DNA from 2 places in the Mesorhizobium sp. M0601 genome. Region 1 is predicted to be linked to the other one. Evidence: riboswitches for the same ligand, from Rfam matches in the RefSeq annotation. Region 1 holds a riboswitch; the other holds the start of a gene.
The links. A riboswitch is a leader RNA that binds a small molecule or an ion and turns the genes downstream of it on or off. The one in region 1 is predicted to bind cobalamin.
Positions count from the first base shown of each region.

Region 1 (4,391 bases):
AACAGGGTTTCAACGCCGGGCTCGGCACCCGAGGCGAAAGCTGTGGCGGTGATGATGGCGGCAGGCTTCAGGGTTGCGAGCGCGGTTGCGACAAAGGCGAGCGACGCCGGGTCCTTGAGGCTGGAGACGAACATAGGCACGGGAGCCATGCCGCGGTGGCGCAGGGCTTCGAAAAGCGCGTCGATGGGCGCGACATCGGCCGCGAGCAGCATCGAACGGTAGAAGAGAATTGGCACGACGTCCCCCTCCCCCTCGAGGGGACCCGCAGGGCCGGGTGGGGTCGTCACGGCAGTGCTCGACGTTTTGTGCAGGCGCGCTTCGGAGAGGACCCCACCCCCGGCCTGCGGCCGGGCCCTCCCCTCGAGGGGGAGGGGGACACCGCGTTCTACGACCCCCAGTCCCGGCTCGTAAAATCCCGCCTTTGGCACGCTAACAGGTTCGGCTACCGCCGCACCCGATCCAGCGAGACTTGCCAGCCTCTGCACCAGCGCCGTCATATTTGCCGGCCCGCCCTCGCGGAAGTAGCCAAGCAGGGCGTCCAACTCCTCGCGCGGCAGCGTCGAGCCTTCGATCAGCCGCAAATCCTCGTCGTGGCTCTCGCCCGGCAGCAGCGCCAGCTTGATACCGCGATTTCGCGCGATAGCGGCGAGCTGGTCGCAGCCATAGCGCCACCAGTCATAGCCGCCGAGGATGCGGACCAGAATGACCTTGGCGTGGCGGGCGACGCTGTCGATCCACAGGTCGACGGACATCGGATGGCGCAGGTCGCGCAAGGCGGCGAGCCGCATCGACGGCAGGCGGTGCGCATCTGCCTTCCACGCCGCCGCCAGCCCGGCCAGGTCGCTGTCGGTGAAGGACAGCGCCACGACATCCGCAGGCGTTTGCCTGAGATCGACAGGCTCGGCGAGATCGTCGAGCGAGGCGGATGTGGTGGTGAGGATGTGCATCGCGGCTCGTACCTGGGGTCAGCCGGCGAGGATACGCTCGATGGCCGGGCGGTTCAGCCCTTTCAGGCCGATGACGACGAGGCGCGAGCGGCGGTCGTCTTCAGCGGTCCAGGCGCGGTCGTAATAGTGGTTGACGCGCGGACCGACGGCCTGCAGCAGGAGCCGCATCGGCTTGCCGCCGACTTCGACGAAACCCTTGACGCGCAACACGTTTTCTTCCTCCGCCGCCGTGGCGACGCGTTGTGCGAGCTCGTTCGGGTTGGACACAGATGCGATGTCGATGACGAACGAGTCAAAATCGTCATGTTCGTGGTCGAGCTCGTCGTCGTGGTGGGTCTTGCGGTTCTCGATGTCGTCCTCGACGGCGAGGCCGAGGCCGAGCAGCACCGAAGGGTCGACCTTGCCTTGCGAAGTCGGTACGATCTTCACCGCCCGCGCAACGTGCTTGCCGATGACGGCATTGGCACGGGCCGAGCCGGCTGCGTCCATCAGGTCGCTCTTCGACAGGATGATCAGGTCGGCGCAGGCGAGCTGGTCTTCGAACACTTCCTCGACCGGATCGTCATGGTCGAGCGTCTCGTCCTGCGCCCGCTGCGCCTGCAGGGCGTCCATGTCGTTGGCTACGCGGCCATCAGCCAGCGCCGGTCCGTCGACCACGGCAATGACGCCGTCCACCGTCACGCGGCTTTTCACCGACGGCCACTGGAAGGCCTGGACCAGCGGCTTGGGCAAAGCGAGGCCGGATGTCTCGATCAGGATGTGGTCGACCCTCGGCGTCAGCGACAGGATCTGGTCCAGCGCCGGGACGAAATCATCGGCGACGGTGCAGCAGATGCAACCATTGGCCAGCTCGACGATGTTTTCCTCGGGGCAGGTGTCGATGCCGCAGCCCTTCAGGATCTCGCCGTCGATGCCGATGTCGCCGAACTCGTTGACGATGATGGCCAGGCGCTTGCCTTTGGCGTTTTCGAGCAAATGGCGGATCAACGTCGTCTTGCCGGCGCCGAGAAAGCCGGTGACCACGGTGCAGGGAACGCGCGAAAGGGAGGCAGCGGTCATGTCAGGTCCTTCAAAAGGTCAAGGGGAGGGATGCGGGCAACCAGGCCGCGCTTCAGGCAATCGGGACGGCCGCGCCATGGAATGAGCCCATCCGTCGAGGTGGCGAACAGCTTTGCCCCGGTGACGAGATCGGCGCCGCTGGTCGTGGTCAGATCACCGAAGACGTAACTCCAGCAGCCGTCGCGCAGCATGGCCGCGCTGAGCCGGCGCTTGCAATTGCCGAGGCATTCGACGGTGCGGATTTTGATGTTTTCGCTGGAAGCAGCGCGGCGCGTGTCCTCTGCGAGCAGTTCGCCAGCGCGCGGATGAGCGTCCGAACCGGTCTCGTCACGGCAGGACGAGCAGACGATGACGGTAACGCCGGCCGGGGAATCACCATGGCCGGACAATAAATCCGCTGTCTCAGCCGGAAAACTGCTGTCGCGTTCCAAATCAGGCTCCTTGCCCGGAAAACCCGCCAGGCGATCGGATTCTTAGGTCCTAGACGGCAGGTCTCCTGGCTCGCGGGTCATCGCCTGGGTGCCGCCTTCCCGGGAATATCCCAGTGGTTTTCGGCCTTGGCTCGTCGCTTACAGTTGCGGGGACAGCCGCGGATTTGAAATCGAGATTTCGCACCGCATTCCCTCTTGGCCCCTGCCGTTGCGGGCAGGGGACCGTCTGGAACGGATTTAGGCTTGTGGAGGCAGTTGTGTCAACGCACGTCTATGGCGCGGCGATATCCGCGAGCGGCCGGCCCAAATCGCCGGCAGCGGTCACCTCGATGCGTTCCAGGCCGAGCCAGCCCTGCATCTGCTTCAATTCCTTGAAGAGTTCGGCAGCGGTTTGTGGCGGGGCGCCGGGCTCCGCATAGGCGGCATGGACGCGCAATACGCCGGCCGGACGGTCGGCCCTGAGGTCAACGCGCCCGACGATGCTGTCGCCGAGCAGGAATGGCAGCACATAATAGCCATACCGCCGCTTTTCGGCCGGCGTGTAGATCTCGATGCGGTAGTGGAAGTCGAACAACCGCTCGGTGCGCGATCGTTCGAAGACGACAGGATCGAACGGCGCGAGCAAGGCGCGCGCCTCGATCCTGCGCGGCAAACGGGCGTCCTTGTGGAGATAGGCTGTTTTGTTCCAGCCGTCGACGCTCACCGGCAACAGCTCGCCGGCCTCGACCAGCTCCTCGATGCGGCCCTTGATGTCGGCGGGCGAGAGGCGGAAATAGTCGCGCAGGTCGCCTGCCGTGGCGATGCCGTGGGCACGGGCCGAGATGCGCAGCAATTCGCGGTGAGCGTCTTCGGGGGAGGGCGTTGGCAGACTCAGTATTGTTGGCGGCAGCACGCGCTCCGGCAGATCGTAGAACCGTTCGAAGCCGCGGCGATGCGCCGTGGTGATGCGGCCGGCCCAGAACAGCCATTCGAAGGCGTGCTTGGCATGGCTCCAGCCCCACCAGCCACCCGAACCCTTCTGCCCTTCGAAAGCCGACGCCGCGATCGGGCCTCGTTCGGCGACCTCGCGATAGATGTCTTCGATATAGGCGGCGTGCTCGCGGCCCCATTTGGCCAGTCCGCTGTACATTTCGTCGCCGCACTCGGCCCGCTGCATGCGCCAGCGCATCAGCGGATAGGTCTCGACCGGCAAGAAGGAGGCTTCGTGCGCCCAATATTCGAAGACCATGCGCTTGCGCGTTACGGCGGCGTCGTCGAGCAGCGCCAGCTTGTAGGGGCCAAGCCGCGAATAGAGCGGCATATAGTGGGCGCGCACCACGGCGCTGACGGAATCGATCTGCAGCAGGCCGGTACGGGCAAGCACGCGGGCCAGATGCCGGCGGTCAGGCGTGCCGGTGGGGCGCGGGTCATTGAATCCCTGTGCCGCGAGCGCAATGCGGCGGGCCATGGCAAGCGAGATTTTTTCCTTCATGAAGGCGGCATCCGGACGATTTTGAACAGAGAAAATGACTTGCGATTCCGTGCCATGCTAGCAGGGTTTTGGCGGCATCCATGTCAGGAGAGAAAAGTGGAGTAAAAAGTGAAGGAAATCAAACAGGAGCGGATCGGACCAGTTTTCCCGGATATGCCGTCCAGCACCGCGATTTGAACAAGGTTTGACTTGCTTCGCCGAAAGCGCTGCGCTAACCCTCGCCGCGTTGCAGCATAGAGCCCCCTTAAAACGGTTCAGTGGTTAAACTGTCACGCTTCCGCAAGTGGGTCCGGTGCTGTAATCAGAGTGGATTGGCCGCAACGGAAAGCTGCAGAATGAACGCATTGTTGAGTTCGTACCTGCCCATCGTCCTGTTCATCGGCGTGGCGCTGGTCGTCGGACTGGCGCTGCTCGCCGCACCCTTCCTGGTGGCCTATCGCAACCCCGATCCGGAAAAGCTTTCCGCCTACGAGTGCGGCTTCA
Region 1 is NZ_JAMYQK010000003.1:120,139-124,529, reverse strand. Features, by position in the region: gene NKI41_RS04695 (cobaltochelatase subunit CobN) at 1-947, opposite strand, end outside; gene cobW (cobalamin biosynthesis protein CobW) at 966-2,006, opposite strand; gene NKI41_RS04685 (DUF1636 family protein) at 2,003-2,437, opposite strand; cobalamin riboswitch at 2,476-2,679, opposite strand; gene NKI41_RS04680 (winged helix-turn-helix domain-containing protein) at 2,709-3,908, opposite strand; gene NKI41_RS04675 (NADH-quinone oxidoreductase subunit A) at 4,244-4,391, shown strand, end outside.

Region 2 (4,391 bases), on a different contig from region 1:
CCCACAATGGCGAAGAGAACATCTTCACTCGTTCCTTTTGAGCACAAGACCTTCCGTTCGCTATGGTCGGCTGCACTCATTTCGAACCTTGGCACCCTAGTGGAAGGTGCGGCGGCAGCTTGGCTGATGACGAGCATCGCAGCAGTAATTTTTGATCGCCCATTCGTGCTGTGTACCAGCCCTGTGTCTTGCGCAAGTGGTCACGAACGGCTGCCGGAGCCTCGAAGACGCCCTAAAAACACATGCTGCGATTTTTGAACACGCTTGACGTGTTAGATTAATTCATCCACAATGCGTGTGTTGAACACGCGAGGTGAGTTATGAACATGAAAGAGCTTAGGGTTCGACTGGGCATGACTCAAAAAGATTTGGCAGAGCAGATGGCAACGACGCAACAGACTGTGGCCCGTTGGGAAACAGGCAAAACGCAGTTGAACGTCGAGCAGATCAAGGACCTTTGTCTCACGTTGAAATGCACGGTCGAGGAGCTGCTGGGCTGGAAGATTGATGTCGAGGAGTGGCGCACGAGCCCGTTTGCAATTGCCGATGCCGAAACGCGATACGGCACGCTCAGAATCAAGACGACTGTTGGCAGCCGCCAATATCCTATCGATGAAAAGGCGCGTGAATCGATTTTACGTCAGTTGAAGGAACTTCATAATCTTCGTAGAAATAACACAAGCAGGCCATGGCTGTATTGTTGGAGCCTTGACAACAAAATACTCTTGATAAATCCGCAATATGTCCGCACCATTGAGCTTATCGGTGACGATGTAGAGGAGATGCCAGAGTATTATCATCCAGAAATCTATCGAGCTTTGGATGACTGGGATAAGGGTGAGGTTTCAGGAAAGCTGAAGAAAGAATGCGATGCCATCATCGCAGAGATGGGTGATCAGGAAGCCGTGCGGATGGCCTCCTATGTTCGCGTCACATATGACGACGGAGAAGATGAGTGGAACTTCTTGGATGAAGAAACCGCTACGACTTTCTTCGGATTGGAAGCTGCGACCTTTGACGTTCCCCAGTGTAGTTTCGCCGAAGTGGAGGAAGAAGGTTACTACCGAGCGCGATACGCCAACCTTGATCGCGTCGCGGTGATGGAGGTTCCAAGCGACCGTTATCACAGATTGACCGCGCCCGAGGAAGCTTAGAACCATCCACGAAGGGCGCATGTTACATCTCGACCTTGCGTGGTGCGTTTTCAGTACGAGATGACGTTAAGCGTAGGTAGCGGCAGGTAAGAGTGCTCGACCAGAAGCTCAACTGCCTCCTCAATATCGCTGCCGATGTGCCGCAGGACACGTCCACGGGAGCGTGGATAGGCGTGAAGTTCCTGCACTCCACGGTCCGCTCTCCCATCGCCGGTGTGTGCCCGACGCCATCTTGTGGACGAGCTTGGCCGCCTGCACCCGGTTGTATTCCGGCTTGCGGTCCGCCTGGGCGGTCCGCCGCGATGGCTATCTCCATGTCAATCGGCGCCGAACTTTGACTGCCCGCTGCCTTTGATGAATTTGGCGAGGTCCCGCGCATAATCACTCTTGGTCTTCTCCTTGAGGCCCTGTGTCGCGAACTTGTGGTCCAGCAGGGCAAACAGGTCCAAGTCCCCTTCCGCCTGTGGCGCTGGCTTGCCCTCACCGCCCTCGGCTTCCCAATTGGGGACCGCTTCTGCGCGCTGCACCGTGGCGATTGTCCGCCCAAGACGCATCACAAGATCGAACGCCAAAGCGTGCGCGTGCACGACGATTTGCCGCTCAGGCCTCATTTGGACAGGACTTGAGCTGGCCCGGTGGTTTGAGCCGGGTTACCTTGAGCCGGTGGGCTGCGAACAACCAGTTCGAGACATTGGCCTCGATCACTTCGCAACACGCCGCTGCGCCTGGCCTCGGTGTGCTCCCCCCGAAATCGTTGTGTCATATCACCGAGGGCATCACGGCCAACAGCTTCCACATGGGCAACAGCCTCGCCATTGAGCCGAATATGGTCGCGAGCAGATCACCAACGAAGCGGTCGGAACCTCGGAGCCGAAGTTCGACGCCGAGGTGGTTCGCATGATGCGCTAAGCAGCACCACGGCGCTTGCCGGTATGTTTGCTGTCGGCAGCCGACGAACTCCTATCCTCCTGGACAAGGGCGGCGTGCGTCATTGCTTTGATTTACCGGCCGCTCAAGGCTTCCACAGTTTTCGCTTTCGAGGCGACCTTTGGAACATGCCAACGGAAATTTAACATAACGACATAAACATTTCTTTATGCGGCGTTGACAGAGAAGCGAACTGCTGTAATTGTCTCCCGCGTCGTGGTTCTCCGTACGGCGCTGCCGCAGCGGAGCTAAGAGGGAAGCCGGTGCGATGCCGGCGCTGCCCCCGCAACTGTTAGCGGCGAGCCAACCCCACTAATGTCACTGAGGCGAATAGCCTTGGGAAGACGGGTAGAGGCTATGACCCCGCGAGCCAGGAGACCTGCCACGGCGAATTACGTCCACGGGCGGGGTGTCTCGGTGGCCGCTGCAGCCTGGCGTTCGTGCCGGCCTGCTAGCGCCTTCCTTGTCACCGACGCCCCAACCATCGGGGTCTGGCATGACTGTCTCTCAGCAAATTCCTGTAGCAACGCTCGGCGTGCCCCGCTTCGGTCGTGGGCGAGAACTGAAATTCGCGCTTGAAAGCTACTGGTCCGGAAAATCGTCCGCTGCCGACCTTCTCACGACGGCGAAGGCGCTTCGTGCCGCTAGCTGGGAGGAGCAACGCGATCGCGGCGTGTCGAAAATCCCGTCGAACGACTTCTCGCTTTACGACCATGTGCTCGACACCGCAGCCATGGTCGGCGCCCTTCCGTCCCGTTACGGCTGGAATGGCGGCGAGGTCCCACTCGACATCTACTTCGCTATGGCGCGCGGCAACCAAGGTCAGACGGAGGATTGTGGGCACGGTGGTCACCAGCATGCGGCTCATCGGCCTGGCGTAGCCGCGATGGAAATGACCAAGTGGTTTGACACCAACTATCACTACATTGTGCCGGAACTAGACGATGATCAGACGTTCGCTCTTTCGTCGACGAAGCCGGTTGATTACTTCCTCGAGGCTAAAGCCCTCGGCATTCACACACGCCCAGTCATCCTTGGACCGGTCACCTTCCTCAAGCTGGCTAAATCGCCTGCCGAAGGCTTCGATCCCATCGCGCTCCTACCACGGCTTCTGCCCGTCTACGAGCAACTCCTGCGGAGCTTGAAGCTGTCGGGCGCCGATTGGGTGCAGATCGATGAGCCAGCGCTTGTCCTCGATCTGAACCCGAACGAACGAGCTGCGTTCGAATTCGCCTATGGCCAGCTGTCGAAAGCCGCGCCCGAGCTGAAGATCATGCTGGCTACCTATTTCGGGCCGCTGGGAGACAATCTCGAAACCGCGGTTTCTCTGCCCCTGGCCGGGCTGCATATTGATCTCGTGCGCGCTCCCGAGCAGCTGGAAACGGTGGGTCGGCTCGCACCGAAGGATCTGGTGCTCTCGCTTGGCTTGATCGATGGCCGCAACGTCTGGCGTGCGAACCTGCCCGCCATTCTCGACCGCATCAAACCGATCGTCGCCGGCTGGCCCTTGGACCGCGTCGAGATCGCGCCTTCTTGCTCGATGCTGCATGTGCCGATCGACCTCCGCATGGAGACGGAACTCGACGCGGACATCAGGTCGTGGCTCGCCTTCGCGGCCCAGAAGACCGACGAGTTGGTGTTGCTTGCCCGGGCCCTGTCCCAAGGCAGGGATGCGGTGGCAGGCGCGTTGAAAGCGTCTGCCGAGGCTGCCGCCACTCGCGTGACATCCACGAAGATCCATGACCCGCTGGTTGAGGGGCGGATCGCCAGCATTGACGACAGCATGAAGCGACGAGAGAGCGCTTTTGCCGAGCGCTCCAGAGTCCAGGCCGGCACGCTCGGGCTGCCGCCGTTCCCGACGACGACCATCGGGTCCTTCCCGCAGACGCCGCAGGTACGCAGGGCGCGGGCCGCTCATGCGAAGGGCCAGCTGAGCTATGTCGACTACGAGACCTTCCTGAAGAAGGAGATCGAGGCTGCAATTCGCTGGCAGGAAGAGATCGGGCTGGACGTGCTGGTGCACGGTGAGTTCGAACGAAACGACATGGTACAGCATTTCGGCGAGCAGCTGTCCGGCTTCGCCTTCACCCAGCATGCCTGGGTGCAGAGCTATGGGTCGCGTTACGTGCGCCCCCCCATCATCTTCGGCGACGTATCGAGGCCCAATCCGATGACGCTGCGCTGGTGGCAGTTCGCCCAGTCGCTTACGGAAAACCCTGTGAAGGGAATGCTCACAGGCCCAGTGACCATTCTCAACTGGTCATTTGTTCGCGACGACGTACCCCGCTCCGAAGCATGCCGCCAGATCGC
Region 2 is NZ_JAMYQK010000050.1:5,833-10,223, forward strand. Features, by position in the region: gene NKI41_RS29220 (MFS transporter) at 7-258, shown strand; gene NKI41_RS29225 (helix-turn-helix transcriptional regulator) at 321-1,154, shown strand; gene NKI41_RS29230 (hypothetical protein) at 1,472-1,726, opposite strand; cobalamin riboswitch at 2,282-2,482, shown strand; gene metE (5-methyltetrahydropteroyltriglutamate--homocysteine S-methyltransferase) at 2,578-4,391, shown strand, end outside.
Region 2: linked by a shared signal. The riboswitch ahead of metE (5-methyltetrahydropteroyltriglutamate--homocysteine S-methyltransferase) and the one ahead of NKI41_RS04685 (DUF1636 family protein) in region 1 are both predicted to bind cobalamin.